Regions from separate parts of the Escherichia albertii genome, predicted to be linked through region 2. Evidence: predicted binding sites of a transcription regulator. Region 2 holds the regulator's gene; each other region holds the start of a gene.
What was found. The regulator Fur, encoded in region 2, represses iron uptake genes when iron is present. The targets are predictions, from matches to a motif close to ATAATAATGAGAACNACTATCAA.
Positions count from the first base shown of each region.

Region 1: a site for Fur is predicted at 5,148-5,170, ahead of fes (enterochelin esterase). Genes of this name have one in related genera too.
Region 3: a site for Fur is predicted at 4,211-4,233, ahead of feoA (ferrous iron transporter A). Genes of this name have one in related genera too.
Region 4: a site for Fur is predicted at 2,501-2,523, ahead of exbB (tol-pal system-associated acyl-CoA thioesterase). Genes of this name have one in related genera too.

Region 1 is NZ_CP117568.1:4,286,883-4,295,133, reverse strand. It holds gene entF (enterobactin non-ribosomal peptide synthetase EntF) at 1-3,671, opposite strand, end outside; gene PS053_RS20645 (MbtH family protein) at 3,668-3,886, opposite strand; gene fes (enterochelin esterase) at 3,889-5,091, opposite strand; gene fepA (siderophore enterobactin receptor FepA) at 5,333-7,582, shown strand; gene entD (enterobactin synthase subunit EntD) at 7,756-8,251, shown strand, end outside.
Region 2 is NZ_CP117568.1:4,394,900-4,403,150, reverse strand. It holds gene potE (putrescine-ornithine antiporter) at 1-350, shown strand, start outside; gene pgm (phosphoglucomutase (alpha-D-glucose-1,6-bisphosphate-dependent)) at 408-2,048, opposite strand; gene seqA (replication initiation negative regulator SeqA) at 2,077-2,622, opposite strand; gene ybfF (esterase) at 2,807-3,571, shown strand; gene ybfE (LexA regulated protein) at 3,711-4,004, shown strand; gene fldA (flavodoxin FldA) at 4,144-4,674, shown strand; gene uof (fur leader peptide) at 4,884-4,970, shown strand; gene fur (ferric iron uptake transcriptional regulator) at 4,963-5,409, shown strand; gene PS053_RS21150 (ChiQ/YbfN family lipoprotein) at 5,508-5,840, opposite strand; gene chiP (chitoporin ChiP) at 5,890-7,296, opposite strand; gene glnS (glutamine--tRNA ligase) at 7,751-8,251, opposite strand, start outside.
Region 3 is NZ_CP117568.1:2,534,810-2,543,060, forward strand. It holds gene envZ (two-component system sensor histidine kinase EnvZ) at 1-6, opposite strand, end outside; gene ompR (osmolarity response regulator transcription factor OmpR) at 3-722, opposite strand; gene greB (transcription elongation factor GreB) at 950-1,426, shown strand; gene PS053_RS12415 (Tex family protein) at 1,523-3,844, shown strand; gene feoA (ferrous iron transporter A) at 4,347-4,574, shown strand; gene feoB (Fe(2+) transporter permease subunit FeoB) at 4,591-6,912, shown strand; gene feoC ([Fe-S]-dependent transcriptional repressor FeoC) at 6,923-7,159, shown strand; partial or broken gene PS053_RS23170 (Rpn family recombination-promoting nuclease/putative transposase) at 7,278-7,448, shown strand; gene bioH (pimeloyl-ACP methyl ester esterase BioH) at 7,552-8,251, opposite strand, start outside.
Region 4 is NZ_CP117568.1:2,158,272-2,166,522, reverse strand. It holds gene yqhC (DNA-binding transcriptional regulator YqhC) at 1-308, shown strand, start outside; gene yghB (DedA family general envelope maintenance protein YghB) at 347-1,006, opposite strand; gene metC (cystathionine beta-lyase) at 1,146-2,333, opposite strand; gene exbB (tol-pal system-associated acyl-CoA thioesterase) at 2,585-3,319, shown strand; gene exbD (TonB system transport protein ExbD) at 3,326-3,751, shown strand; gene gpr (L-glyceraldehyde 3-phosphate reductase) at 4,019-5,059, opposite strand; gene PS053_RS10455 (DUF2623 family protein) at 5,490-5,777, shown strand; gene PS053_RS10450 (helix-turn-helix domain-containing protein) at 6,009-6,884, shown strand; gene PS053_RS10445 (AMP-binding protein) at 7,066-8,251, shown strand, end outside.

The sequences.
Region 1 (8,251 bases), 110 kb from region 2:
AGCAGGCGCACAGCATCCGCGTAATTACCTTCAATGGTAGTGAACAGTTCTGTGGAGGCATAGTCCTGCTGAGCGGCAAGAAACGCCTCGCGCTCACGGTTAATTTCCGCCAGGACCTCCGGGTCCAGACCGTTAGCTTCTTTTTCGTGCCAGTTTTGCGTTTCCGGCGGCCAGGTATCCAGCAAGCCAAGAAATGCCACCTGTTCGCCACGAGCACGCAACCGCGCCGCAATTCCCAGCGCCAGCGAGCCACCCAACGAATATCCCAGCAGGTAATAAGGGCCGTGTGGCTGTTGTTGCAGCAACGTTGCAAGATGCCCTTCGCATACTTCATCCAGATTCGTCGCAGTTTGCATGAGACCATTGGGACGCGGCGACTGAATGCCAATAATCGACCATTGTGGATCGAGATAACGCGAGAGCACGCTAAACTGCCAGGCAAAACCGGACGCCGGATGGAAACAAAACAGCGTCGGCCCCTTGCTTTCACGCAATGGCAGGAGCGTTTCAAATCCCAGACGGTGGGCACTCTCCTCTTCACCATCAATAACTGTTGCCAGTTTTGCCACCGTTGACGCCACCATCACCTGCCCCGGCGTCACCTGACGGGCAAACTGTCGGCTAAGCTGTGCCGCCAGTTTCATTGCCAGTAGTGAATGACCGCCAAGAGCGAAGAAATCAGCATCAGCGTCCTGCACGTCACAACCCAGTAATGACGAGAACGCCCCGGCGATAATCGTTTCACTGCCCGCTTTCGGCGCACGTCCCGGCGTTTGTGCTTTCAGTTCCGGCAACGGTAACGCTTTGCGATCCAGCTTACCATTAGCGCTAAGCGGCAACTGTGGAAGTTGCAGCAGCACTACCGGCACCATATGCGGCGGCAGCGTTTCGCGAAGCTGCGCCTGCAACGCCGGAATATCCAGCGGCAAACCGGATTGCGACACCAGATACCCTACCAACTGGCGCGCATCACCACCAGTGGCTGCCGCCTGGTTAATGACACAAGCGTGGGTAACGGCCTGTTCAACATCTGGCAACGCCTGCATCACGCGGTCGATTTCGCCCAGTTCAATCCGCTGACCGCGAATTTTTAGCTGATCGTCACTGCGCCCGAGGTACTCCACCGCGCCATTTTCCAGCCAGCGCGCCACGTCCCCGGTACGGTACATCCGCTCACCTGGAGCGAACGGATCGGCAATAAAGCGGCTTGCTGTCAGATCGGGGCGCCCAAGGTAGCCCTGCGCCAGTTGAATGCCGGTGAGATAGAGGTCACCTGCCACACCCGGCGGCACTGGATGCATCATCGCATCAAGAATACGCAAACCCGTATTCCACACAGGATAACCAATCGGCACACTGCTGCCGCGTACCGCCGCCAGTTCAGCACCAAAGGCCGGATGCCAACTGACATCTACCGCCGCTTCCGTCGGACCATACAGGTTATGTAATGGCGCGTTGGTTAACTGTTGCCATTCACGGCATAAATCGGTCGGTAACGCTTCACCACTACAGAACACCTGTTTCAACGTCGCGCAACATTGGCGAGCGGTTTCTGGCGTCAGCGAAGCAACAAACGCCGCCAGCATTGAGGGAACAAAGTGCGTGGTCGTTACGCCATATTCGGCAAAGAATTGCTGCATAGCGAGAGGATCGCGGTGCGCTTCCGGCGCGGCCATGACCAGTTTCGCCCCGGCAATAAACGGCCAGAAAAACTCCCATACCGAGACATCAAAACTACACGGTGTTTTTTGAGCAACGACATCTTCGCCTGTGAGCGAGTAGTGGTTTTGCATCCATAACAGGCGGTTAACGATGGCCTTCTGCCCGACCATCACGCCTTTCGGCCTGCCGGTGGAGCCAGAGGTGAAGATGATATAAGCCGTGTGGTACGGTTGTGAAAGTTGCAGCGGCGCGCTGCCCTGTGGGGTAAGCGGGGCGTTATAGCAAAGACTGGTTAAATTGGGGATATCGCGAAAACGAGGTAGTTGCTCGTCAGTGGTAATTAACAGCGACGGACGCGCATCTTCCAGCATCATTTTCAGGCGATCGTCCGGGTAGCCCGTATCCAGCGGTAACCAGGCGGCCCCTGCTTCAACAATGGCGTGCAGCGCCAAAGTCAAAAAGACCGAGCGCGGCAACGCCACTGCCACACTGTCGCCAGGTTTTACGCCACGCTCACGCAGTAAATTCGCCAGCGCCACCACCTGTTCGCGCATTTCCCGATAGCTAAACTGGTAATGCGCATCTGCCAGTGCCGGAGCATCCGGCGTTTTTGCCGCTTGTTCCGCCACCAGCGCGCTCAGCGTGGTTTCTGGAATCTCAACCTGAGTGGCGTTGATCTGCGCCAACTGGTCATATTCGTCTGGCAGCATAATATCGACATCACCACACAACAGCGCCGGGGTCGCGGCGAACTGGGCGATCAGCATTTTCAGGCGTTCAGCGTGCTGAATTAACGTTGGCTCATCGTAACGCTGTTTATTGGCGAGGATCTCAATACTCAAATCACCGTTTTCATCCGGGAACAGGGCCAGTTCAAGATCATTAACCGGACCGGTTGCCAGAGTGTGGGTTTGCGCCTGCACGCCCGGAATATCCAGTTGATAATCAAACACCTTGATATTGAGTACCGGACCGAACAGAGGTTCCTCTCCTGCCGCTCGCCCGCTGTCACGGACAATCTGTTCGGCATCGTAGCGTTGATGACGACGCATTTTTTTCAGTTGAGCCGCCAGGCGGGTTGCCAGTTGCGGCAACGTTTCTCGCGCTTCGATGTGAATCCCCAATGGCAAAACATTGAGCACCGGTCCGGTAGCCGTCAACGCCGCCGAGCCCATACGGCGCATAAAGATAAATCCGGCGGCATAGTCCATGCGGTTGCACAATCGCCCCAGCCACAATGCCGCCAGCGCGAGAGCTAAATCGGTACGTTGTACGGTCGGAAGTTGCGCTGCCAGTTGGCGGAATTCCCCGTCGGTAAATTCCAGTTTCAGGCGCAGAATATCTGCCGAGGCACTGCGCCCCGGTAAAGGTGCAGGCGAAAGTGACGCTGGCGGCGGTAGTTGACGACGTTGATCCGCCCAGAAAGTCGCATCACGCTGCCAGGCTTCGCTTTCGCGATATTGCTGGTACTCTTCCACTACATCAGTGAAAGAAGTAAACGGCGACGCAGGCGTAGGTTCGCCACGCAGCCAGGCGCAATAAATGTTGGCTATCTGACGGGTAATGGCCGGGAAACTGAAGCCATCGACCAGCAAATGGTGATAACGTTGATACCAGTACCAACGATTATCCTCCACCTGTATCAGTTGATGAAAGACCAGTGGTTTTCCACTATCGACGCGCAGATCTTGTTGCAAATCCGCCTGCATTAATGCCCGCGCAGTACCGTGCGGATCAATGTTGGTTCGCAGGTCGATAATTTCTGGCAGTTCGAACGTCTGCGCATCATCGACCCATTGCCAGACTTCGCCGTTATCTTCCGTAAAACGCATCCTCAGCGTATCTGCTTGCGCTAACCCGGCAACCACCGCGCGGGCCAGTAATGGCACATCAACATCTCCGGTTAACTCAACGTAATGCGCCACGCTCCAGGCAGAGGGTAAATCCGACAGTTTTTCTGCCATCCAGATGCCGGGTTGTGCGGCGACTAAAGGTAAATGCTGGCTCATTGCACCTCCTGCGGCTGGGTAAAATTCGCGGGCGTCAGAGTACGCCAGTGGGCTTCCAGCCACTGCTGGCAGAATTCTTGCGACTGAGGTTCACAAACGACCTCCCAGCCCGCTGGTAATACGCACGATTGCGGCCACAGGCTGAATTGCCCCTGTGCGTTGCGCAAAATGTAAAACGCCCCCTGTGGGTCATCAAAGGGATTACTGAATGCCATATTCAACTCCTGTCATAGGAAAGCGGTTGCCAGAGGTCAATGAGCCCCTGCATCAGCCCGCCGCGCCAACAAAGCGCATCATGTCCGCCGTCAACCTGACGCCAGAAAATGGATTCTTTTGTAGCTTGTAATTGCGTATACAGCGCCTGATTAGCCCGCAGGATCAGCGGTTCGCGAATCCCCGCTTCCAGAACAATACGCAAACCTTCGGCGCTAACTTCACCCGCTTTAAGTTGTTCAAGTAACACGCCCTCTTGCGGCCCGCCCCGGTGCGGCCACCAGAACGATCCCGATTGGCTTATCACACAGCCAAAACGTTCAGGCCAGTGCAGTCCGGCATACAGCGCGGAAAGCCCCCCAAAGCTTTGTCCGGCAACAACAGTACGATCGGCGCGATCGCTAAAAGGGGCGATGGTTTTCACCAGTGGCAATAATTCTTGCTGTACTGCCAGCCAGAAATCCGCATTACACGGCAGTTCGTGGGCACGGTGCGTGGTGTCGATGGCGTCGATCAACACATACACGGCGGGAGGAAGTTGCCGACGATGGGTCAGCGAAGTCAGCGCAGGCCAGACGGGCATACTTTGCGCCCAAAATTCGCCATCGAGCAAAACGGCCAGCGGACGCTCTTCTGCTGTTGCATCGCCGATGGTAAAAATCCATACACGGCGTGAATTTCCCAGACGTTCACTTTTCCAGGTAATTTCTTTAGCAGGCGTTTCTGGCGTTTGCGGGCAATCCCAACCCGGTTGCAGGAGCGCTTGCGGCATTTCGAGTGCGGAAACAGCGTGCCCTCTCCCCCCTTTCCAGCTTTGCGGATTCAACGGATCGGCTATCGCCTGAGGTAATAATTGCTGCCATCCTTCGCGTAATTCGAGGCGATCAGGGGATGGTGCAGAAAAAATGTCATCGCGTTCGGTGGGAATAAAGCAGTAGCTGCCGCGCCAGTTGGCATTGAGTTGCGTTGTCCACTGCCAGACATCGGTCCCTGCAATTCGCTGCATCGACTGGGGTTGGCTGTTCTGATGGTGATCGGTCACGCCAGTGATGTAGACCCATACGCGCTTTATCGTCGAGTGGTCTTCAGAACCTTGCGGATCACGCCACCAGAAAGTCACCTGATAAGTTTTATCATCAAAACGTTGCCATTCCGGGCCATGTTTCGACAGCCACCAGCTATCACTTCCCACCTTTAACGCCGCCACATCATAACCTTATGTTTATTGTGAATTTTTTTATTGATTGCAGAAATATATTGATAATACTATTGATAACTATTTGCATTTGCAATAGCGTATTGGCGCGCCATGTCAAGCGCGAACATTAATTAATCAACTGCACTGCGTGCCTTTCAGGATCAAAGGCTTTCGCGGTAGTGGGCGACATCAATCCAGCTTACGTCAATTTTGACCGTTGGAATTCGTGGCAAAAATGCAGGAAAAAACAATGAACAAGAAGATTCATTCCCTGGCCTTGTTGGTCAATCTGGGGATTTATGGGGTAGCCCTGCCAGCACTGGCAGAAGAGACAAGCGATAATGCCGTTTCACACGACGACACCATCGTGGTCACCGCCGCCGAGCAGAACTTGCAGGCGCCCGGCGTTTCGACCATCACCGCAGATGAAATCCGCAAAAACCCGGTAGCTCGCGATGTGTCGGAAATCATCCGTACCATGCCCGGCGTTAACCTGACCGGTAACTCCACCAGCGGTCAGCGCGGCAACAACCGCCAGATTGATATTCGCGGAATGGGTCCAGAAAACACCCTGATTTTGATTGACGGCAAACCGGTCAGTAGCCGTAACTCTGTGCGCCAGGGCTGGCGTGGCGAGCGCGATACCCGTGGTGATACTTCCTGGGTGCCGCCTGAAATGATTGAACGTATTGAAATTCTGCGTGGCCCGGCGGCGGCCCGTTATGGCAACGGCGCAGCAGGCGGCGTGGTTAACATCATCACCAAAAAAGGCAACGGCGAATGGCACGGTTCCTGGGACGCTTACTTCAATGCGCCAGAACATAAAGAGGAAGGCGCGACCAAACGCACCAACTTCAGCCTGACCGGTCCGTTGGGTGACGAATTCAGCTTCCGCTTATATGGCAACCTCGACAAAACCCAGGCCGATGCGTGGGATATTAACCAGGGACATCAGTCCGCACGTGCCGGAACCTACGCCACAACCTTACCTGCCGGACGCGAAGGGGTTATCAACAAAGATATTAACGGCGTCGTTCGCTGGGATTTCGCTCCACTACAATCGCTCGAACTGGAAGCCGGTTACAGCCGCCAGGGCAACCTGTATGCAGGCGATACCCAGAACACCAACTCCGACGCCTATACACGTTCGAAATATGGTGATGAAACCAACCGTCTGTATCGCCAGAACTACTCTCTGACCTGGAACGGCGGCTGGGATAACGGCGTAACCACCAGCAACTGGGTGCAGTACGAACACACCCGTAACTCGCGTATCCCGGAAGGTCTTGCGGGCGGCACCGAAGGGAAATTTAATGAAAAAGCGACGCAGGATTTTGTCGATATCGATCTCGATGATGTGATGCTGCACAGCGAAGTCAACCTGCCGATTGATTTCCTCGTTAACCAGACGCTGACGCTGGGTACAGAGTGGAATCAGCAGCGAATGAAGGATCTCAGTTCCAACACCCAGGCGCTGACAGGAAAGAATACAGGCGGAGCCATCGATGGTGTGAGTTCTACCGACCGTAGTCCGTATTCAAAAGCGGAAATATTCTCGCTGTTTGCGGAAAACAATATGGAGCTGACCGACAGCACCATCGTGACGCCGGGACTACGTTTTGATCATCACAGTATTGTCGGCAATAACTGGAGTCCGGCACTGAACGTGTCGCAAGGTTTAGGCGATGATTTTACCCTCAAAATGGGGATCGCCCGAGCTTACAAGGCACCAAGTCTGTACCAGACTAACCCAAACTATATTCTCTACAGTAAAGGACAGGGATGCTACGCCAGCGCGGGCGGCTGCTATCTGCAGGGTAACGATGACCTGAAAGCGGAAACCAGTATTAACAAAGAGATTGGTCTGGAGTTTAAACGCGACGGCTGGTTGGCAGGTGTGACCTGGTTCCGCAACGACTATCGCAATAAGATTGAAGCGGGCTATGTGGCTGTTGGGCAAAACGCGGCAGGCACCGATCTTTATCAATGGGATAACGTACCGAAAGCGGTGGTTGAAGGCTTTGAAGGATCGTTAAACGTCCCTGTTAGCGAAACAGTGATGTGGACTAACAACATCACTTATATGCTGAAGAGTGAAAACAAAACCACGGGCGATCGTTTGTCGATAATCCCGGAATATACGTTGAACTCAACGCTGAGCTGGCAGGCACGGGAAGATTTGTCGATGCAAACAACCTTCACCTGGTACGGCAAACAGCAACCGAAGAAGTACAACTATAAAGGCCAGCCAGCGGTCGGACCGGAAACCAAAGAAGTTAGCCCCTACAGCATTGTTGGTCTGAGTGCGACCTGGGACGTGACGAAAAACGTTAGTCTGACCGGCGGCGTAGACAACCTGTTCGACAAACGCTTGTGGCGTGCAGGTAATGCCCAAACCACAGGTGATTTGGCAGGAGCCAACTATATCGCGGGGGCTGGCGCGTATACCTATAACGAACCGGGACGTACGTGGTATATGAGCATTAATACTCATTTCTGATACTAACGTCAGATTGTTGACAAAGTGCGCGTCGTTCATGCCGGATGCGGCGTGAACGCCTTATCCGGCCTACAAAAGTTTGCTAATTCAATATATTGCAGGACCACGTAGGCCTGATAAGCGTGGCGCATCAGGCGGTTTTGCGTTTGTCATCAGTCTCTAATATGGTCGACATGAAAACTACGCATACCGCCCTCCCCTTTGCCGGACATACGCTGCATTTTGTTGAGTTTGATTCGGCGAGTTTTTGCGAGCAGGATTTACTCTGGCTGCCGCATTACACGCATCTACAACATGCCGGGCGTAAACGTAAAACAGAACATTTAGCCGGGCGGATCGCCGCCGTTCATGCTTTACATGAGTATGGTTTTAAGTACGTTCCCGCAATCGGTAAGCTTCGCCAACCAGTATGGCCTGCGGGGTTATTCGGCAGCATTAGTCACTGCGGGACTACGGCGTTAGCTGTGGTATCACGTCAACCAATTGGCGTTGATATTGAAGAAATTTTCTCTGCGCAAACGGCTACAGAGTTAGCAGATAGCATTGTTACACCAGCGGAACGCGAGCTGCTCGCTGATATCGCTTTACCCTTTTCTCTGGCGTTAACCCTGGCTTTTTCTGCAAAAGAGAGTGCGTTTAAGGCAGACAAAATGCAGGCCGCGCCAGGTT
Region 2 (8,251 bases):
AGGGAATGTTGACCATTGTGATTATCCAGACTGGTTTGGCGCTGATGACGATTAGCCCGTCGTTGAACAGTCAGTTCAACGTACTGGTTAATCTGGCTGTGGTGACCAATATCATCCCGTATATTCTGTCGATGGCGGCACTGGTGATCATTCAGAAGGCAGCTAATGTTCCGGCAGCTAAAGCGAAAGTGGCTAACTTTGTTGCCTTTGTTGGCGCAATGTACAGCTTCTATGCGCTCTACTCCTCCGGGGAAGAAGCCATGTTGTATGGCTCCATCGTGACCTTCCTCGGCTGGACGCTGTATGGCCTGGTATCACCACGTTTTGAACTGAAAAATAAACACGGTTAATAAAGTGAAGCAAAAAAGGGCGATCGAATGATCGCCCTTTTTTATTACTTTACGCAATTACGCGTTTTTCAGAACTTCGCTAACAATCTCAACCGCTTCTTTCTCGATCTGCTTGCGATGTTCTTCACCGAGGAAGCTTTCGCAGTAGATCTTATATGCGTCTTCCGTGCCTGACGGACGCGCGGCGAACCAGCCGTTGTCTGTCATCACTTTCAGACCGCCAATAGAAGCACCGTTGCCCGGTGCTGCGGTCAGACGCGCGGTGATCGGGTCGCCAGCCAGAGTGCTGGCGCTTACCATTTCCGGCGACAGCTTAGACAGTGCCGCTTTCTGTGCGGAGGTTGCCGCTGCCTGCAAACGGTTGTAGCTCGGCGCACCAAAGCGTTTTGCCAGTTCGTTGTAGTGTTCCTGCGGGTTCTTACCAGTGACTGCGGTAATTTCCGCCGCCAGCAGACACATGATGATGCCGTCTTTATCGGTCGACCACGGCGTACCGTCGAAACGCAGGAAGGAAGCACCCGCGCTCTCTTCGCCGCCAAAGCCGAAACTACCGTCGAACAGGCCATCAACAAACCATTTGAAGCCTACCGGTACTTCTACCAGTTTGCGGCCCAAATCGTTAACCACACGGTCGATCATCGCGGAAGAAACCAGTGTTTTACCGACGGCAACATCTTTGCCCCACTGCGGACGATGCTGGAACAGGTAGTTGATCGCCACCGCCAGATAATGGTTCGGGTTCATCAACCCAGCCGGAGTGACAATACCGTGACGGTCATAATCCGGGTCGTTAGCAAACGCCAGATCGAACTTATCACGCAGCGCCAGCAGGCCCGCCATCGCACATTCAGAGGAGCAATCCATACGGATCGCGCCATCTTTGTCGAGGTGCATAAAGCGGAAGGTTTGATCAACCTGATCGTTAACGATGGTCAGGTTGAGATTGTAATACTCGCCAATACGTTTCCAGTATTCGATACCGGACCCCCCCAGCGGATCGACACCCAGCGTTAAACCTGCTTTCTGAATCGCGGCCATATCAACGATATCCGCCAGGCCTTCCACAAATGGCTGCACCAGATCCTGTTCTCTCACATGACCGGACGCCATCGCTTCGTCGAGGGAGATACGCTTCACGCCTTTCAGGCCGTCCGCCAGCAGTGCGTTGGCTCTGTCTTCCACCACTTTGGTGACGTTGGTATCAGCCGGACCGCCATTTGGCGGGTTGTATTTGATACCACCATCTTCCGGCGGGTTATGGGACGGCGTAATCACAATACCATCTGCCAGTGGGCCACCTTTTTTGTTGTGAACCAGAATGGCATTGGAAACGGCAGGCGTCGGTGTAAAGCCATTGTTTTCCTGCACAATGACATCAACACCGTTTGCTGCCAGTACTTCCAGGACGGAAATGAACGCAGGTTCAGACAGAGCATGGGTATCTTTACCCACGTAGCAAGGGCCAGTGATGCCGTTTTTCGCACGTTCTTCGGCAATCGCCTGGGCTATCGCCAGAATGTGCGGCTCGTTAAAGCTATGGCGCGCTGCACTGCCACGGTGACCGGAGGTCCCGAATTTCACCGCGTGTTCAGCATTCCCTGCTTCTGGTTTCAGTACATAGTATTGCGCCGTCAGTTGGGCGACATTAATCAAATCACTCTGTTGTGCAGGTTGGCCTGCACGATTGTGGATTGCCATTGCTTTGTCCTTTGTCTGCAACGTTGTTTTAAATTGTCCCGCAAACCTTCTCAATCAATTCCGCCGGGAATTGCATCGACTGCATGATATGTTCGATCATGCTGCATTTACGGCCAGTGTTCGTGTTGGTGATCACCCAATACGGCGTGCCTGCCACGTGTTTCGGTTTGGTCTGATTACCATTTTTCAGTAGCGTTTGCTCATCTGCCGCAAAGTAAACGCGCGTGCGGCCATGCAACGACTCCGTTGCTTCGGCAAACGCCTGGGCGTCAAGAGAATATAGTGTAGACAACAGCAGCATAAAGCGATTTACCGCGCGTTTTTGCTCGGCGTATTCGTCCGAAAGCAGAAGTTCACGCATGGCGCGAACTTTATCTTTAATCGTTTTGACCGGCTTCGCTTCGACGATAGCAGGTGACGCAACGCGAACCTCTTTCGTCACCGGAGCAACAGGCTGTGATGCGGCGGAAAATTTCAACATGCGCCGTAAAATGTCGGATGCGCTCTCGCCGATATGCTTAGTGTGGCTGGCAATATAGCTATAGAGTTCATCATCAACTTCAATCGTTTTCATCTTAATCCAGTGCGGTGTCTTAGCTGAATACAAGTTGCCGGGAGTATACGAATAAATCCCGGCAGCGGATAGCGTCAAGCCTGGCATGCAGAAAAAATCGGAGTAACCCGTATTTGTTGCAGCCCTGTGGCACAATGGTCAACATAATACCCTAACCCGACAGAGCGAAAAAAAGAACTTTGCCATGAAATTGAATATCCGCGCGCAAACTGCACAAAACCAGCACAATAATTCTCCCATTGTCCTCGTCCATGGCCTGTTTGGCAGCCTCGACAATCTTGGCGTACTGGCTCGCGATCTGATAGACGATCACAATATCATCCAGGTTGATATGCGTAACCATGGTCTTTCGCTGAGAGATCCGGTGATGAATTACCCGGCGATGGCCCAGGATCTTGTTGATACCCTGGATGCGTTGCAGATCGATAAGGCGACATTTATTGGTCACTCAATGGGCGGTAAAGCGGTAATGGCGCTCACTGCACTGGCTCCCGATCGCATCGATAAACTGGTGGCGATTGATATCGCGCCGGTCAACTATCACGTACGCCGTCACGATGAGATTTTCGCGGCCATCAATGCGGTCAGTGAATCCGACGCGCAAACACGCCAGCAGGCAGCGGCAGTGATGCGCCAGCATCTGAATGAAGAAGGAGTCATTCAGTTTCTGCTGAAATCTTACGTTGATGGCGAATGGCGCTTTAATGTGCCGGTACTGTGGGATCAATATCCACATATTGTTGGCTGGGAGAAAATTCCGGCGTGGGACCACCCTGCGCTGTTTATTCCTGGCGGCAACTCGCCGTATGTCACCGAACAGTATCGAGCTGATTTACTGGCACAATTTCCACAGGCACGGGCGCATGTGATTGCAGGCGCGGGTCACTGGGTACACGCAGAAAAACCGGATGCGGTGTTGCGCGCCATCCGTCGCTATCTCAATGATTAGCATAACTGATTAAAAACCCAGCGCCCGCGCGGCTTTCCGCGCGTGGGCGTTGGCGAGACTCCTCACGCTGTTGTATTATGGCGCGCTATCCATCCGGGCAAGCGCCTGGCTGATTGTTTCCCCCGAAGTCACCAAGATCATGGCCAAAGAACAAACGGACCGTACGACATTAGATCTGTTCGCGCACGAGCGTCGACCGGGACGACCGAAAACCAATCCGCTTTCGCGCGATGAACAGCTGCGTATTAATAAGCGCAACCAGCTAAAACGCGACAAAGTACGTGGTCTTAAGCGTGTCGAACTGAAGCTGAACACGGAGGCTGTCGAGGCGCTGAACGAGCTGGCAGAATCGCGTAATATGAGTCGTAGCGAACTGATCGAAGAGATATTGATGCAGCAGTTGGCAGCGCTGCGCAGCCAGGGCATCGTTTAAATTTCCATTTTCGTGTAGCACAGTGTGCAGTCCTGCAAGTTTGCTGATTCCGCAAGACTGCCTGTTCTGCTATGATTGCCTTTATCCGTGGGCAATTTACCACCCCCATTTCAATAAGTTTCAAGAGGTTATTTCACTCATGGCTATCACTGGCATCTTTTTCGGCAGCGACACCGGTAATACCGAAAATATCGCAAAAATGATTCAAAAACAGCTTGGTAAAGACGTTGCCGATGTCCATGACATTGCAAAAAGCAGCAAAGAAGATCTGGAAGCGTATGACATTCTGCTGCTGGGCATTCCAACCTGGTACTACGGCGAAGCGCAATGTGACTGGGACGATTTTTTCCCAACTCTCGAAGAGATTGATTTCAATGGTAAACTGGTTGCGCTGTTTGGTTGTGGCGACCAGGAAGATTACGCAGAATATTTCTGCGATGCGTTAGGCACCATCCGCGACATCATCGAACCGCGCGGCGCGACTATCGTCGGTCACTGGCCAACTGCCGGCTACCATTTCGAAGCATCGAAAGGTCTGGTAGATGATGACCACTTCGTCGGTCTGGCTATCGACGAAGACCGTCAACCGGAACTGACCGCCGAGCGCGTAGAAAAATGGGTAAAACAAATTTCTGAAGAGTTACATCTCGACGAAATTATCAATGCCTGATGTGATGCGGCGTAGACCAATATCTACGCCGTATTAATAGGTAATGCCAATCGAAATAATTGCTACAAATTTGTAACTTTTGCCGTTGTACCTGTACAATGTCCCGGTATTCAAGTGGCCTTGCCGATATAAGTGTAAGCTGTGCCACGTTTTTATTAACAATATTTGCCAGGGACTTGTAGTTTTCATTTAGGCGTGGCAATTCTATAATGATACGCATTATCTCAAGAGCAAATTCTGTCACTTCTTCTAATGAAGTGAACCGCTTAGTAACAGGACAGATTCCGCATGACTGATAACAATACCGCCCTAAAGAAAGCTGGCCTGAAAGTAACGCTTCCACGCTTGAAAATCCTGGAAGTTCTTCAGGAGCCGGACAACCATCACGTCAGTGCGGAAGATTTGTACAAACGTCTGATCGATATGGGTGAAGAAATTGGTCTGGCTACGGTATACCGCGTACTGAACCAGTTTGACGACGCAGGTATCGTCACCCGCCACAATTTTGAAGGCGGCAAATCCGTATTTGAACTGACCCAGCAACACCACCACGATCACCTGATCTGCCTCGACTGCGGCAAGGTTATCGAATTTAGTGATGATTCCATCGAAGCGCGTCAACGTGAAATCGCCGCGAAACATGGCATTCGCCTGACTAACCATAGCCTCTATCTTTACGGTCACTGCGCCGAAGGCGATTGCCGCGAAGATGAGCATGCGCACGAAGGCAAATAAGCCAGCCTGAACGAACGAGAAAAGCCAACCTGCGGGTTGGCTTTTTGATACAAGGGAAACAAGAAAAAGCGAGAGTGACAGCCCTCGCTTTTCAGTTTTTACTGCGTAGCGTTATTACTGCGAATTTCCTGCCAGACCTTATCGCAATCGGCTTTCACCGCCTGGTCATTACCGGTTTGCGTTGCCTGAATGCACTGCTGATAATCCAGCACGCGAACACTTTCTTGTTCGGCAAACTGTTGATGTTGTTTCTCTTTCTTCAGTACGTTTAACACGCTCTGACAGGCTTCAATTTTTTCCGGCGAACCTTGCGCGGTATTGATACAGGCGCTGTAAGCTTCTTTCAGATGGCTATCTTCCTTTGGTGCTGTCGACTGCGCGCAGGCCACCAGCCCCGATGCCATTATGGCGATGAGAATTAATTTTTTCATAGCGAACTCCTCAAACGGGCGGCAGGCAAAATGCCTGCCGCGTCTGGCATCAGAAGATAGTGAACGGTGCGATCACCATAAATTTCACGTCACGCTCATCCTGGAAGATGTTGCCGTAACCACCACCCCAACTTGGGATGTCGGAGTGGTTGTCGTATTCGGTGAAGTGCAGTTTGAACATCGTGCCTTTGGCTCGACCGTCCTGAATGGTGTAGACCGCATCCAGGCTGTACGCAGACTCTTCAATAGTCCGGTTCTTGTCGTAGTACGCATCCGGGTTACTCTGCCAGGTCGCGGGTTTAGCATCCCATGCGTAAACATAAGAAGCGCCGATGGCGAAGCCAGGAAGATTCCAGTTTTTCAGGTCATACATCGCGCCGAAGAAGACCGCTTTTTCACCGTTGGCGTTAAAGTCAGAACGGTTATCCCACCAGATATCCAGGCGACCATTAGAGGAAGCATAGGTTGGAGTCATACGTTGCAGGAAGTATCCCTGCTGACCGTCGGCTTTAACCCAGGTGCCTTCCAGACGTAAATCGACGACATCAGCCGCCCGGTAGCCAAAGGTCAACGCCTGCAACCATGCTGTACCGTCATAAAGATCGTTGACGCTGCGATCGTCAACTTTGTCGCGTGTACCGTAGAACTGGTAGCTGGTGGTTAACGGGCTACCGGCGATATCAAATTTGTAGCTGGCTTTAGCAAAATACTGATCGATATAGCCTTCCGCCTGACCAAACGCCGCTTCCAGTACGAAATTATTTTTGAAGTCGTACTTCGCGCCAAGGGAGTGCAGATAGTCGACTTTGGTGGTTTTATCGTTCTGATAAAACTCATCCATTTCCAGATGCCACGGCGCTTTATATTCGTTGGTCCACATGTAAGAGAAACTCAACGCACCAGCATCGCCATAATCAAAATTAGCCCCAGCTTCCGCCCCCTGATAGGTGCCTGGCATAAAACTCCAGTGCGGCGCTAACAGCGTTTGACCAGTTGGCTGAATGTAACCTGCCCTCGCCCACACCGGACCGTATTTAAATTTAGCCGCCGCTTTATACAGACTTATACCGCTTTTATCGCCGGACCAGTCTTCGTCATAGGCTTTATTACTTTTTGAAAACGCGATTTCGTTCGGGTGAGAGCTGTCGCCGTTTTCCGCCATTTCAATCGCTGTAAACGCGGCAATATCCAGACCGAACATATCAGCGGCATAGCCAGACTGAAAATCGAGATTAGCGTTCCAGGTGGAGTGAGAAAGGTTGGTTTTGTATTTGTCGCCGTCGGTAACATCTTTACGGTCACGTTCACGCTGCCAGTAATAGATACCGCCGGTTAAGGTTGAATCTTCGAAGAATCCTTCGGCGCGAGCCTCTGGCATTGCCACAAAGCCCGACATTGCTGTAACACCGGCAATAGCCAGCGCCAGCGTACTACGTTTGCCACTAAACGTACGCATGGGTTAATCCTCTTTGACGTATAAATTGCTGCACCAAAGGTGAACAGCGAAAAAAATAAAAATTAAAAAAGTAGCGTTGAGAAAGGTCTCGCCGACTACAGGGACAGACTATTTTTCGCGACGCGAATTATCAATCTCTTTCTGTAACGAGAATGTAAGAACATGAGCAACCGCACATATTTTGATGTTTTTTGTTACAAGGCTTAAGTTCGTTATAAAAAAGTATATAGAGGGAAATACGAGGATTTACGTTGAATTAAGGCAATAACATTTTCAACATGTATATATCATTAGTTGCTAATTTTATTTATGAATAAATAACGACACGGTATTAATTTGCGAGGAAAAATAGAGAAAACGCCGCAGAACGCGGCGTTTTGGATTGTTGATAAAGTGCGTTTTGTTCATGCCGGATACGGCGTAAACGCCCTATCCGGCCTATGAATACTTCAAATTACATGCCGACTTTCGCCCAGGTATCACGCAGACCCACGGTGCGGTTAAATACCGGTTTCTCCGTAGTGGAATGGCGACTGTCGAGGCAGAAGTAACCTTCACGCTCAAACTGGAATGCTTTACCCGCTACCGCATCTTTCAGCGACGGTTCAGCAAAGCCCTGTTTGATCACCAGCGATTCCGGGTTAATCACCGACAGGAAATCATCCGCAGCCCCTGGGTTCGGTACACTGAACAGACGGTCGTACAGGCGAATTTCAACTGGCAGCGCATGTGCCGCGCTTACCCAGTGGATAACGCCTTTCACTTTACGACCATCTGCCGGATCTTTGCTTAAAGTATCGGCATCGTAGGTACAGAAGATGGTGGTGATATTGCCTTCGGCATCTTTCTCCACGCGTTCCGCTTTAATCACGTAAGCATTACGCAGACGCACTTCTTTACCCAGCACCAGACGCTTGTACTGCTTGTTGGCTTCTTCGCGGAAATCTGCGCGATC
Region 3 (8,251 bases), 1.9 Mb from region 2:
CCTCATGCTTTAGAACCGTCCGGTACGAAGACGTAGCCCAGACCCCAGACGGTCTGAATGTAACGCGGATGCGCCGGATCTTCTTCTACCATACGACGCAAACGCGAGATCTGCACATCAATGGAACGTTCCATTGCAGAATATTCACGACCGCGGGCAAGGTTCATTAACTTATCGCGGGAGAGCGGCTCACGCGGATGGCTGACCAGCGCCTTCAGTACCGCAAACTCACCGCTGGTAAGCGGCATCGGCTCATCGTCGCGGAACATCTCGCGCGTACCGAGGTTAAGTTTGAACTTACCGAAGGCAATCACCGCTTCTTCCTGTGACGGCGCGCCTGGCAGCTCGTTCGCCTGACGACGCAGTACCGCACGGATACGGGCCAACAGCTCACGGGGGTTAAACGGCTTGGGAATGTAATCGTCAGCACCAATTTCCAGGCCAACAATACGGTCAACCTCTTCCCCTTTCGCCGTCACCATGATGATCGGCATCGGGTTGCTCTGGCTACGAAGACGTCGGCAAATCGACAATCCATCTTCACCAGGTAACATTAAATCCAGTACCATAAGATGGAAAGATTCACGAGTCAGCAGGCGATCCATCTGTTCTGCATTAGCGACGCTTCGAACCTGGAAGCCTTGTTCGGTGAGATAACGTTCCAGCAGCGCACGCAGGCGCATGTCGTCATCGACCACCAGAATCTTGTAGTTCTCTTGCATTGTTTGTACTCCCAAAGGTTCGCAACAATTTGTAAGCGTGTATTCTTAAAAAAGCTTACGTTCGTCACCAGCTAAATCTGGTATGAATTTCAGCCTAAATTGTTACAAAGCATATTAAACAGCAGCTTAAGTATACAATTTATTCGGCGAAACATTATTGATTCTGTTGATATGATCACGTTATACCCAATGTGCGCATTATCAAACAGACAAAGGGAATCAACGAGATGAAAACGCCCCTGGTTACCCGGGAAGGGTATGAAAAACTCAAACAAGAGCTAAATTATCTCTGGCGTGAAGAACGCCCGGAGGTCACAAAGAAGGTGACCTGGGCCGCAAGTCTGGGCGACCGAAGCGAAAATGCTGACTATCAGTATAATAAAAAGCGCCTGCGTGAAATCGACCGCCGTGTGCGCTATCTCACTAAATGCATGGAAAATCTCAAAATCGTCGATTACTCCCCACAGCAGGAAGGCAAAGTCTTTTTTGGCGCGTGGGTAGAGATTGAAAATGACGATGGCGTAACTCACCGTTTCCGTATTGTTGGCTACGATGAAATCTTTGGCCGTAAGGACTACATCTCTATTGATTCCCCGATGGCCCGCGCGTTGCTGAAAAAAGAGGTGGGCGATCTGGCAATAGTGAATACCCCAGCCGGAGAGGCGAGTTGGTACGTTAATGCCATCGAATACGTGAAACCGTAAAGAAGAATCTTAACCTCCTGCCTTTGGCTGGCATTTTTGCCAGCCAATCCGTATAACTATCCCCTGATTTTTGATCCGAATAGATGAACTCAAACCATGATGAATGATTCGTTCTGCCGCATTATTGCGGGTGAAATTCAGGCTCGCCCGGAACAAGTTGACGCTGCCGTTCGCCTGCTTGACGAAGGAAATACCGTGCCGTTTATCGCACGCTATCGTAAGGAAATCACTGGCGGTCTGGATGACACGCAATTGCGTAATCTGGAAACACGTCTGAGCTACCTGCGCGAACTGGAAGAGAGACGTCAGGCGATCCTCAAATCCATTTCCGAACAAGGTAAACTCACCAACGAACTGGCGAATGCCATCAACGCCACCTTGAGCAAAACCGAACTCGAAGACCTCTATCTGCCCTACAAACCCAAACGCCGTACCCGTGGACAAATCGCCATTGAAGCAGGCCTTGAACCACTGGCTGACCTGTTGTGGAACGATCCATCACATACGCCGGAAGTCGCCGCCGCACAATTTATTGATGCCGATAAAGGCGTGGCAGATACCAAAGCCGCGCTGGACGGCGCGCGCTATATCCTGATGGAACGCTTCGCGGAAGATGCCGCTCTGCTGGCGAAAGTGCGTGATTATCTATGGAAAAACGCGCATCTCGTCTCGACTGTAGTGAGTGGTAAAGAAGAGGAAGGCGCGAAATTCCGCGATTATTTCGATCATCACGAACCGCTGTCAACGGTGCCTTCTCACCGCGCGCTGGCGATGTTCCGTGGTCGTAACGAAGGCGTACTCCAGCTTTCGCTAAATGCCGATCCGCAGTTCGACGAGCCGCCGAAAGAGAGCTATTGCGAACAAATCATCATCGATCACCTCGGCCTGCGCCTGAACAATGCTCCGGCAGATAGCTGGCGCAAAGGCGTGGTGAGCTGGACCTGGCGCATCAAGGTGCTGATGCATCTGGAAACCGAGTTGATGGGCACCGTGCGCGAACGTGCGGAAGATGAAGCGATTAACGTTTTTGCCCGTAACCTGCACGATCTGCTGATGGCCGCTCCTGCCGGGCTGCGTGCGACAATGGGCCTCGATCCGGGTCTGCGTACCGGCGTCAAAGTGGCGGTAGTCGATGCGACCGGCAAACTGGTGGCGACCGATACCATTTATCCACACACCGGGCAGGCCGCAAAAGCGGCGATGACCGTTGCCGCACTGTGTGAAAAGCATAATGTCGAACTGGTGGCGATCGGCAACGGTACGGCTTCCCGCGAGACAGAACGTTTCTATCTCGACGTACAGAAACAGTTCCCGAAAGTCACTGCGCAGAAAGTGATCGTCAGCGAAGCAGGCGCATCAGTTTACTCCGCTTCCGAACTGGCGGCGCAGGAATTCCCGGATCTCGATGTTTCTCTGCGTGGCGCAGTATCTATCGCCCGCCGTTTGCAGGATCCACTGGCAGAGCTGGTAAAAATCGATCCGAAATCTATCGGCGTGGGTCAGTACCAGCATGACGTCAGCCAGACGCAACTGGCCCGCAAGCTGGATGCGGTAGTGGAAGATTGTGTAAACGCCGTTGGCGTCGATCTCAACACGGCATCCGTTCCGCTGTTAACTCGCGTGGCTGGCCTGACGCGTATGATGGCGCAAAACATCGTGGCCTGGCGCGATGAGAACGGGCTATTCAAAAACCGTCAACAACTGTTAAAAGTGAGCCGTCTGGGGCCAAAAGCCTTCGAACAGTGTGCGGGCTTCCTGCGTATTAACCACGGCGATAACCCACTGGACGCCTCCACCGTTCACCCGGAAGCCTATCCGGTGGTGGAACGCATTCTGGCGGCAACGCAACAGGCGCTGAAAGATCTGATGGGCAACAGCAGCGAACTGCGTAACCTGAAAGCCTCGGATTTCACCGATGAGAAGTTCGGTGTACCGACGGTGACTGACATCATCAAAGAACTGGAAAAGCCAGGTCGCGATCCGCGTCCAGAATTTAAAACAGCCCAGTTTGCTGATGGCGTCGAGACGATGAACGACTTACAACCGGGCATGATTCTGGAAGGCGCAGTCACCAACGTCACTAACTTTGGCGCATTTGTCGATATCGGCGTGCATCAGGACGGCCTGGTTCACATCTCTTCCTTGTCGAATAAGTTTGTGGAAGATCCGCACACCGTGGTGAAAGCGGGCGATATTGTGAAGGTGAAAGTACTGGAGGTAGATCTTCAGCGTAAACGTATCGCGCTGACCATGCGTCTGGACGAGCAACCAGGTGAAACCAACGTCCGTCGCGGCGGTGGTAACGATCGCCCGCAAAACAACCGCCCGGCAACCAAACCGCGCGGTCGTGATGCACAACCTGCCGGTAATAGCGCAATGATGGATGCGCTGGCAGCGGCAATGGGGAAAAAACGTTAATCGCTCTGATGGGCAAACGTAAATTTGCCCGATGCGCAAGCTTATCGGGCCTACGGTTCAATCATTGTTATTTAAATTTGTGCGAAATCGTAGGCTCGATAAGGCGTTCATGCCGCATCTGGCAGGACAAAACGCACTTTGTCAGCAATCTGATATCTCCGGCATTTTTATTCCACAGCCAAACTCACACAACATTTCGTCAATATTTATCACAACATTAACAATTAAAACATTAACAAAACATTGAACAGCCATAATAATTCGCTATCCGAATTATATCTCTACCCAGATATAACCTTGAGCCACATCAACATTGAGTCAGATTATTATCTAAACCAACATTCGCACACATTTTAAGTATTGCTGATAGAAACCATTCTCATTATCATTGTGCTGTTGATTATTTAATCTCTCCCCTTCGTTGGCAAATCATCTGGTCTCATGTCGCTGTCAAACGCCCCATGAGGTAGTTATCCAGTTAATGAGAAACAAGTAGGCACCTATGCAATACACTCCAGATACTGCGTGGAAAATCACTGGCTTTTCCCGTGAAATCAGCCCGGCATATCGTCAGAAGCTGCTTTCTCTTGGCATGTTACCCGGCTCTTCTTTTAATGTGGTGCGTGTCGCGCCACTCGGCGACCCCATTCATATCGAAACTCGTCGTGTGAGCCTGGTATTACGGAAAAAAGATCTGGCCTTATTAGAAGTGGAAGCTGTTTCCTGTTAATACGGTGATAACAACAATGAAAAAATTAACCATTGGCTTAATTGGTAATCCAAACTCTGGCAAGACCACCTTATTTAACCAGCTCACTGGCGCACGTCAGCGCGTGGGAAACTGGGCTGGCGTGACCGTCGAACGTAAAGAGGGGCTGTTCTCCACCACCGATCATCAGGTCACACTGGTGGACCTACCAGGCACCTACTCTCTAACCACTATCTCATCGCAGACCTCACTGGATGAGCAAATCGCCTGTCACTACATTTTGAGCGGCGACGCCGATCTGCTGATTAACGTGGTAGACGCTTCAAACCTTGAGCGTAACCTTTACCTGACGCTGCAACTGCTGGAACTCGGCATTCCGTGCATTGTGGCGCTAAACATGCTCGATATTGCCGAAAAGCAAAATATTCGCATTGACATTGATGCGCTGGCAGCACGTCTTGGTTGCCCGGTGATCCCACTGGTCTCCACTCGTGGTCGAGGAATTGAAGCACTGAAACTGGCGGTCGATCGCTATAAAGCCAACGAGGATGTGGAGCTGGTGCATTATGCTCAGCCGCTCATCAATGAAGCTGACGCGCTGGCAAAAGTGATGCCGTCTGACATCCCGCTTAAACACCGTCACTGGCTGGGCCTACAAATGCTGGAAGGCGATATTTACAGCCGTGCCTATGCCGGTGAAGCGTCGCAGCATCTGGATGCCGCCCTCGCCCGTCTGCGTAATGAAATGGACGATCCGGCATTGCACATTGCTGATGCTCGCTACCAGTGCATTGCAGCTATCTGTGATGTGGTAAGCAACACTCTGACGGCAGAACCCAGCCGTTTTACTACCGCGGTGGATAAAATCGTGCTTAACCGTTTCCTCGGTCTGCCGATTTTCCTGTTCGTCATGTACCTGATGTTCCTGCTTGCCATCAACATCGGCGGCGCATTACAGCCACTGTTTGATGTCGGTTCTGTGGCGCTGTTTGTACATGGTATTCAGTGGATTGGCTACACACTCCACTTCCCGGACTGGCTGACTATCTTCCTCGCCCAGGGGCTTGGCGGCGGTATTAACACCGTGCTGCCGTTGGTGCCGCAGATTGGCATGATGTACCTGTTCCTCTCCTTCCTTGAGGACTCCGGGTATATGGCGCGTGCGGCGTTTGTAATGGACCGTCTGATGCAGGCGCTGGGCTTGCCGGGAAAATCCTTTGTACCGTTGATCGTCGGTTTTGGCTGTAACGTACCGTCGGTGATGGGGGCACGAACTCTTGATGCCCCGCGTGAACGCCTGATGACCATCATGATGGCGCCGTTTATGTCCTGCGGCGCGCGTCTGGCCATCTTCGCGGTATTTGCGGCCGCCTTCTTCGGGCAGAATGGCGCACTGGCGGTATTCTCACTGTACGTTATCGGTATTGTGATGGCAGTGCTGACGGGGCTGATGCTCAAATACACCATCATGCGCGGCGAAGCGACGCCGTTTGTGATGGAACTGCCTGTCTACCACGTACCGCACGTTAAAAGTCTGATTATCCAGACCTGGCAGCGCCTGAAAGGCTTTGTTCTGCGTGCAGGTAAAGTGATCATCGTCGTCAGCGTTTTCCTTAGCGCCTTCAACAGCTTCTCACTGAGCGGGAAAATCGTCGACAACATTAACGACTCGGCGCTGGCCTCTGTCAGCCGTGTGATTACCCCGGTCTTCAAGCCAATTGGCGTACATGAAGATAACTGGCAGGCAACGGTTGGCCTGTTTACGGGCGCCATGGCGAAAGAAGTGGTGGTGGGTACGCTCAATACCCTCTACACCGCGGAAAATATTCAGGATGAAGAATTCAATCCAGCAGAATTTAACCTCGGAGAAGAGCTGTCAGGCGCAGTAGATGAAACCTGGCAAAGCCTGAAAGATACCTTCAGCCTTAGCGTACTGGCGAACCCGATTGAAGCCAGCAAAGGCGACGGCGAAATGGGCACCGGGGCAATGGGCGTGATGGATGAGAAATTCGGCAGCGCGGCAGCAGCATACAGTTATCTGATTTTTGTCCTGCTGTATGTTCCGTGCATCTCGGTGATGGGGGCTATCGCTCGTGAATCCAGCCGTGGCTGGATGGGCTTCTCCATTCTGTGGGGGCTGAATATCGCTTACTCACTCGCCACCCTGTTCTATCAGGTCGCCAGCTACAGCCAGCACCCAACCTACAGTCTGGTGTGCATTCTGGCGGTTGTTCTGTTTAACATCGCGGTCATCGGCCTGCTGCGCCGCGCGCGTAGCCGGGTAGATATCGAACTGCTGGCAACGCGCAAATCAGTAAGCAGTTGCTGCGCTGCCAGCACCACTGGCGATTGCCACTAAGGACACAGCAATGGCTTCGCTCATTCAGGTGCGTGATTTGCTGGCGTTACGGGGCCGTATGGACGCGGCCCAGATTAGCCAGACGCTGAACACCCCGCAGCCGATGATTAACGCCATGCTGCAACAACTGGAAAGTATGGGCAAAGCCGTGCGAATTCAGGAAGAACCTGATGGCTGTCTCTCCGGCAGTTGCAAAAGCTGCCCGGAAGGCAAAGCCTGTCTGCGCGAGTGGTGGGCATTGCGTTAACCTTGTTCCATCGCCTGTTTTGAAAAGCCCGGTATGCGTTTGCTACCGGGCTTTTTTGCGTGTCGCTTTCCATAAAAATGCAACTCTTGCAGCAGAGCATAAGTTCCTCTGAAGGCGTCTCGCAGGGATGAAAACACTCAAACTGGAGTCGAGCAGTTTTATTGATGACGATCTGCGTGAAAGCTATTCCGACGTGTTGTGGTCGATGAAATACCTTATTGGTTACCTGATTAGTTATTTATTGGACCGACGCATGGAAACCCTGGATATCGCCAAAAGAATGCTGCAATCCAGAGTCCCTCTTGCGGGCATCATACACTTTACCGGGCGGTCAGAAGACGAGTTGGTTGCGACGAGTCAGTAGATTTTTGCCTCGCTATTTCAAATACTGCCTACACCCTCTGCTTCAACGCCACCAACTGTTGACAAAACTCGTCTGGATGCGAAATAAACGGTGCATGGGCCGCTTTGGCGAAGATGTATGACTCGCTGTGAGGCCAGAGTTCATCCAGCATCGGCACCACTTTGCGCGGTACCAGACCATCAAGATACCCATACAATCGCAAAAACGGCATTTGTACATTTTTCAGCGGTTGACGGAGATCGACCATTTTCAGAATTTCCAGTCCGCCATTGAGTACTTCAACCTCCGGCATCGGTAATGCCAGCACGGTTTTCTTCAGCGCTCGTGCATCCTGGCGTGCCGTTTCTGTACCCATGGTTTGTAGTGCAAGGAACCGTTCCACCGTCCGTTGAAAATCTTCACTGAGCTGCTGCTGGAAGCCCGCCAGCACATCCGGTTTTATCCCCGGCCACTCTTCGCGAGCGCTGAAGCACGGCGACGACGCCACGGTGACCAGTGCCTGGACACGCTCAGGATGGGTCAACGCAATTTGGCTTGCCACCAGCCCGCCCAGACTCCAGCCCAGCCAGATGGCGTTATCTGGTGCCTGCTGCAGCACGACTTCCGCCATGTCGGCAAGCGACATGGCGCCGAATCCCTGGCTGCGCCCGAAACCGGGGAGATCAACAAGATGCAACGTAAAATGCGAGCTAAGTTCCTCGTCTATGCAACGCCACACTTCGGCATTC
Region 4 (8,251 bases), 2.2 Mb from region 2:
AACGGATTGAGAATAAATACACCGAAAATTTAAGCGTTGAGCAACTGGCAGCAGAAGCCAACATGAGCGTTTCGGCGTTCCACCATAATTTTAAGTCTGTCACCAGTACCTCGCCGTTGCAGTATCTGAAAAATTACCGTCTGCATAAGGCGCGGATGATGATTATCCACGATGGCATGAAGGCCAGCGCGGCGGCGATGCGCGTGGGGTATGAGAGCGCATCGCAGTTCAGTCGTGAGTTCAAACGTTACTTTGGCGTGACGCCAGGGGAAGATGCGGCAAGAATGCGGATGATGCAGGGGAATTGATGCGTTCCCGGCCCGTGGGCCGGGAACGGAGTAAAACGTCAGACGTTGCAGTATTTCTTTTTAATCACTACAAACAGTGTGCCCAGCAGACCTGCGGTTAACAGGGCAATCGGCAGAATCATCAGGAATGTCATTACCTGATCTTCATGGCGTTTAACAAACGGGATCATGCTTAAGGCATAGCCAAAACTGGTGACGACACATACCCACAGCAAACCGCTCAACCAGTTAAAAAACTGGAATCGACGATTTGGTAGCCCGGAGATGCCCGCCATCGTTGGCAGCAGTGTGCGCACGAATGCGAGAAAACGCCCCGCCAGCAGCGCCAGCAAACCGTGGCGGTCAAACATACAAGTGGCGCGCTGGTGATATTTAGCCGGAAGCTGCGCCAGCCAGCCTTTCACCGTTTTAGTATTGCCTAACCAGCGTCCCTGAATATAGCTTAACCAGCAGCCCAGACTGGCTGCGGCAGTCAGGATCGTGATGGTTGGAAGAAAATCCATAACCCCCTGGGCAATCAATGCACCTGCCAGTATCAACAAGCTGTCGCCTGGCAAAAATGAGGCCGGCAACAAACCGTTTTCTAAAAACAACGTGGCAAACATGACAAAGTAAACAACGCTAACAATATGGGGATCAGCCAGTGCAGTGAAGTCGTGTTGCCAGAGCGCAGTGATAATATCTTGAATAACAGCCATGGACTTTCCTGTGGAACAGCGTTTTAGCCTTTATCTGCCTATTGTACTCCTGAATCGTCCAGGACGCCTTGATCCCGGACGCAACAATTTAAGACTTTTCACAATAAAATGTCTGCAAAATTGTCCAAAGCTTGCAATGTTACACAATTCGCGCGAAGCCCGCGTCCAGATCGGCAATCAAATCATCGACGTTTTCCAGACCAATATGCAGGCGAATCAACGTACCGCTAAAATCGAGCTTACCTTGCGGACGGATGGCGGCGAGATGCTCCGGCTGGTTTGCGAGGATTAACGATTCATAACCGCCCCATGAGTAAGCCATGCTGAATAAACTGAAGTTATCCAGATAGTTCGCTAACTCTTCGTTACTCAGTTTTTTATTGAGCACGAATGAGAATAGCCCGCTGCTGCCTGTAAAGTCTCGTTTCCAGAATTCATGCCCTTTACTTCCAGGCAGAGCTGGATGGTTAACCCGTTCGACCTGAGGATGCGCCGCCAGCCATTCGGCGACTTTCAGGCTACTTTCATGATGTTGACGTAGACGCACGCCTAACGTTCGCAAGCCGCGGCTGGTCATATAGGCGGTATCGGCGTCGACCATCTGCCCCATCAGATAGGCATTTTCTCGCAGTTGCTCCCAGCAGCGGGCATTGCAAACCGCTGTGCCGATCATCGCGTCTGAGTGACCGACCAAATACTTTGTTCCCGCCTGTATGGAAACATCAATGCCAAAATCCAGAGCTTTGAACAGTACGCCAGCAGCCCAGGTGTTATCGATCATAATGATGGCGTCCGGCAGCATGCGGCGCACGGCGACAACAATCGCCGGAACGTCGTGGACTTCCATGGTGATGGAGCCTGGTGATTCCAGAAAAACCACTTTGGTATTTGGCTGTAGATGCTTAACAATATCCGCACCAACCAGCGGATCAAACCATGATGTCGTCACCCCTAATTTACTGAGGATTTTGCTACAGAAATCCTGACTCGGTTCGTAGGCGGTATTGGTCATCAACACATGATCGCCCTGTTCGACAAAGGCAAGAATGGAATTAGCAACAGCCGCGGCACCGCAAGGAAACAGCACACATCCTGCGCCGCCTTCCAGCTCGCACATCGCCTCTTGCAGTGAGAAGTGGGTTAACGTTCCACGCCTTCCATAGAACAATTCGCCATTAGCACGATTATGTGTTGCGTGCTTTTTCGCTTCCACGCTGTCGAAAACCAGCGAAGAAGCGCGCTGAATCACGCTATTCACCGCACCAAGAGTGTATTTTTTGCTGCGTCCTGCGTTCACCAGCTGAGTATCAAGTTGTTTGTCTGCCATGTTGAGATGCCTGATTTTATACGTCTGGATGTCTAAATTAGCATGAATGTTGTCATGCGCATCCTGAAGAATTGGCACAAAGAAGAAAATTTTCGCAAATGACATGCGGGTGGCTTTTTTACTGCGTAAACGCAAGGAAAAGAAAGCAAAGCTACGGCAGTATGCAAATAGTAATGAGAACGACTATCAATTCGACGTCGTTTTGATATTATTATGCGCAGATTTTGTGACTTGCGTCCTGGAGATACACAGTGGGTAATAATTTAATGCAGACGGATCTTTCCGTCTGGGGTATGTATCAGCACGCCGATATTGTTGTTAAGTGTGTGATGATCGGGCTGATTTTGGCCTCCGTCGTCACCTGGGCAATCTTCTTCAGTAAGAGCGTTGAGTTCTTCAACCAGAAGCGCCGTCTTAAGCGCGAACAGCAAATGCTGGCTGAAGCTCGCTCCTTAAACCAGGCCAACGATATCGCTGCTGATTTTGGTAGCAAAAGCTTAAGTCTGCATTTGCTCAATGAAGCGCAAAATGAGCTGGAACTGTCAGAAGGCAGCGATGATAACGAAGGTATTAAAGAGCGTACCAGTTTCCGCCTTGAGCGTCGGGTCGCCGCAGTAGGTCGCCAAATGGGCCGTGGTAATGGCTACCTTGCAACCATCGGTGCGATTTCGCCGTTTGTGGGCTTGTTTGGTACGGTCTGGGGCATCATGAACAGCTTTATCGGTATTGCGCAAACGCAGACTACCAACCTGGCGGTGGTTGCGCCGGGTATCGCAGAGGCTCTGTTGGCAACGGCAATCGGTCTGGTGGCTGCGATTCCGGCGGTCGTTATCTATAACGTATTTGCACGTCAGATTGGCGGCTTTAAAGCGATGCTGGGCGATGTCGCAGCGCAGGTTCTGTTGCTGCAAAGTCGTGACCTGGATCTGGAAGCCAGCGCCGCGGCGCATCCGGTACGTGTCGCACAAAAATTACGTGCAGGGTAATGCTCAATGGCAATGCATCTTAACGAAAACCTCGACGATAATGGCGAAATGCACGATATCAACGTGACGCCGTTTATCGACGTGATGTTGGTTCTGCTGATTATCTTTATGGTGGCGGCGCCATTAGCGACGGTAGATGTGAAGGTGAACTTGCCTGCTTCTACCAGTACGCCGCAGCCGCGCCCGGAAAAGCCGGTTTATCTGTCGGTGAAGGCAGATAAATCGATGTTTATCGGTAATGATCCGGTCACCGATGAAACCATGATCACGGCGCTGAATGCGTTAACGGAAGGCAAAAAAGATACTACTATCTTCTTTCGTGCTGACAAGACCGTCGATTACGAGACGTTGATGAAGGTAATGGATTCGTTGCATCAGGCGGGTTACCTGAAGATAGGTCTGGTTGGCGAAGAAACCGCCAAAGCGAAGTAAAGCATAATTGCCTGATGCGCCACACTTATCAGGCCTACAAGATATATCGTGATATATTGAATTTTCACGAATTTGTCGGCTGGGTAAGGCGCTAATGTCGCATCTGGCAAGAGTTAAACGTACGATGATGCCCGGTTGTTTTTCACAGCCGGGCATTTTTTCAGCCTGAATGTTCGCTGCCGCACACAGATACGGCAACATCGCCAAATGCCCGATTTATCATTACGACTTGTTGGCGGGCACAACTCTCGTACCCGCATCATTGCGCTATTTGTCCGATGATGCCTGCCACAGATTCAGTTCGCCATCGGCGATATGTTGGTCAATCTGCGCCAGTTCTTCGGCGCTAAATGTCAGATTATTTATCGCCTGCACATTCTCCTCTACCTGTTCCGGGCGGCTGGCGCCAATCAGAACTGATGTGACGCGTTCATCTTTGAGTAGCCAGCTTAAGGCCATTTGCGCCATCGACTGACCGCGCCGTTGCGCCATTTCATTCAATAACCGCAGACTGTTGAGATTGACTTCGGTAAGCATTCCCGGCGTCAGTCCGCGGACTTGGTGACCTTCGCGATGCATCCTTGAATCTTCTGGAATACCGTTGAGATATTTTCCGGTCAGCAATCCCTGGGCCAGAGGGGTAAAGGCGATACATCCCACGCCATGAGTTTCCAGAGTATCCAGCAGACCGCTTTTATCTACCCAACGATTCAGTAGATTGTACGAAGGCTGATGAATTAACAGAGGAATTTTCCACTCGCGTAGCAACTCGACCATTTTTTGGGTGCGCTCTGGAGAGTAAGACGAGATCCCGACATATAGCGCCTTACCGCTTTGCACTGCATGCGCCAGCGCTGAGGCGGTTTCTTCCATTGGCGTATTCTCATCAACGCGGTGAGAATAAAAAATATCAACGTATTCCAGTCCCATGCGTTTCAGACTTTGATCGAGGCTGGCGAGCAGGTATTTACGCGAGCCTCCAGAGCCATATGGGCCGGGCCACATATCGTATCCTGCTTTGGTGGAGATAATCAGCTCATCACGATAAGCGGCAAAATCCTCTCGTAGCAAACGACCAAAGTTCTCTTCCGCACTGCCTGGAGGCGGTCCGTAATTGTTGGCTAAATCGAAGTGGGTGATACCTGAATCAAAGGCTCTGCGCAGTATCGCGCGCTGTGTTTCCAGTGTGTTTACGTGGCCGAAATTGTGCCATAAGCCCAATGACAGCGCGGGCAGGCGTAAACCACTTTTCCCGCAATAACGATACTGCATCTGTCCATAACGCTCGGGATTCGCTAACCAGACCATGACATCTCCTTTCTACCGTTCAATTTCGAAACAATATTTCTAGCTTAGCGATTCGCCAGAGGAGATCCCGTCACCTGGCTCACAGAGTGACGAAAAAACAGTCGCTTATGTTTTGCTCAAAGCGCTATGTCGGGAGAGAGTCGTGAATGCTGCCGCAGTATATGCAATCTGGAAAATGACGACGACAGGAGATGTATGTGTATTCGCGGGATAACGGGCGCCATAACGATCCGACGCCTGGCGGTGACAAATTGGTGACTCACCTTGCGTAGGCAGAGAATACTTATCAGATATTGCCAACTATCTCTTTTAATTCACATATTGCATACAAGGTAACTTTTTTTAATCGCAGAAAAAATAGCGTGCGATGGTGCCATTCTTTGCCTAAAATATCGCTATATATAATTATATATAGCGGTTGAGGTGAATGATGAATAACCATTTTGGTAAAGGTCTGATGGCGGGATTGGAAGCAACACATGCCGACAGTGCCGTCAATGTGGCGAAATTCTGCGCTGATTATAAGCGTGGTTTTGTATTAGGTTTCTCGCATCGTATGTATGAAAAAACCGGCGACCGCCAGCTGAGCGCCTGGAAAGCAGGCATTCTGACGCGTCGTTATGGGCTGGATAAAGAAATGGTGATGGATTTTTTCCGTGAGAATCACTCCAGTACGATATTGCGGTTTTTCATGGCGGGTTATCGATTGGAAAACTGAGCAAAAATTGGCAAGTGAGAGCTCGCTTCTATTTTAACAAGTATCATCTTGCTCTTTTCTTGCGATATGGATATACGTGTCTCAATGGCTCTTGGCAATACCAGTGGGTTATTGATGAAGAACTTAATCACGACGCAAGATGTCCCCTCTCATGAACGGTTCTCGTTTTTTCGGGATACTGTCAGGTCGCGTTTCCTCTCTTCCTATGACTGCGATCCCGGCCAGGGGCGAATGTTACAACAGCCGTTTTATGCCAATCTTGTTCAACAACGTGTTCTGGATTTGCAGTTTCTTTTGTTAGAGTCAAATGCTCATCAGGCGAGCAGTAAGCCGAGAGCGTTAAGCTGCGGTCAGGGAGGCGATTTTTATATTGAGTTGCAGCGTTCTGGTGCCGGACAACTCACGCAGGATGGACGTACCGCTTTTCTCCGCCAGGGCGACTTCTGCTTCTGTGATATGTCCAGAGCCGTTTCATGGCGATTTGAGAGTGATTATTCGTTATATAAGATTTTGATTCCACGTGAAAAAATCTCCAGCAAACTGGGTAATACTCATAATTTGACTGCAAAAGCGGTACGTGGGAACAGTGTGAGCGGTTCTCTGGTTTATAGCTTTGTGATGAAATATGTTCCCTTCCTGGATTTGCTTTCTCCGCAACGCGCCAGCCAACTGTCTGACATCCTGCTGAATCTGATCGTTTCTGCACTCAGTGAGTTGAGTGAGGGATCTCCGGTACAACCTTGTGGTCATACAACCATTTTTTTTATTGCGCAGGATTATCTCGAACGTCACCTTTCCGATCCTGATTTGAGCATCCACGACTGCGCGCAAAAGTGTGGGATTTCAACACGGTATTTACAGAAGCTGTTTCAGGAGCAGGGAACGACAGTAAATAAATGGATCCAGAATCGTCGTATGGAAAATTATAAGTGTGCGCTGACTGATCCTCTTTTGGCAGAAAAGAATATTACTCAAATAGCCTATGATTGTGGTTTTAGCGATATATCTAATTTGAGTCGTAAGTTTAAAGCGGAAAATATGGTTACACCTTCTGAATATCGTAGAACGCACCTTGCCAGATTATATTTATTTAACACCAATCACTAATTCACAACATTTTTATCACCAATTAAAACATTAATACTACAGTTCCTGATGTTCGTGTGTTCTGTGCCGACAGAGAGCATTTTTTATCTGTAAACAGGGAATGACGAAAATTAGTTCGTAATTTACCAAGTCTCATCGTAGGCCTGTCCTCCACAATCGTCACAATATCGGAGGAGGCATTATGCGTCTTTTATCAGTAACGACCGGATTATGTCTTGATGCCAGAGTTGAAACTCAGGCATTGGAGACTGCAATTATTGATGCGCAGTCAGGGCGGGAAGTTTCCTGGTGTGACCTGAACAGTCGTGTTGATAAAATTGCAAGGGGGTTACTGGCTAAAGGATTAAAGAAAGGAGACAGGCTAGGAATTTGGGCACCTAACAGTATCGATTGGGTCACTTGTTTCCTTGCTGCAGCTAAAACAGGCATTATTGCACTCTGTATTAATATTCATTTTAAAGAAAGAGAGTTAGAGGACATTTTGTCGGAGTGTCGTCTAACAGCGCTTTGCTTTGCCGATGGTTTCCGTGACAATAATTTTAATCAGATAATTAAACATCTCCCGCATAATATAGTTCCAGGTTTACTCATCGGCCTTGGAACAAATCATGATAGCGCTGTTTTGCCGCTAACAGAAATTATTGAACATGGGGCGTCTGTTTCAGCAGAAAAATATACAGAGTCAGTAGAAGCCGTGTCGCACATCGATCCTCTGGTTATTCAGTTGACCTCAGGAAGTACCGCAATGCCTAAGCGAGTCATCTTAAGCCATCGCAATATTACTAATAATGCTATTTTTTCTGCTCAGCGCCTTGGAATAGATAGTACAGACGTTCTGTGCCTTGCCATCCCTTTATTTCACTGTTTTGGTCTTGTGTCTGGGCTATATTTTTCATTAATGACAGGATGTCGGCTTGTTATTCTTGATAGTTATAACACAGAAGAAATATTGAGTGCCGTACAACGTTATCGCTGTACGACTTTGCATGGCGTGCCAACGATCTTTAATCGTCTTATCCAGCATGAAACTCTGGCCCAATATGCTATAGATACGCTGAAAAAAGGTATTGTTGCGGGAGCTTTCTGCCCAGAGCAACTTATTCGTGATATTACGCATCGACTTGGTATGAGCGGAATAGTGGTCTCTTATGGTCAAACTGAAACCTCGCCATGTTGTACTCAGGGATTTCCTTCTGACTCGTTAGTGATCAAAGGTTCGACCATCGGTAAACCGCTACCTTACGTAGAAATGTGTGTAATTGATTGGGTTACCGGGGAATTGTGCGCGCCGGGCGATAAAGGGGAGTTATGTACCCGTGGTTATCATCTAATGGCAGGATACGATGGCGATCCGCAGAAAACACAAC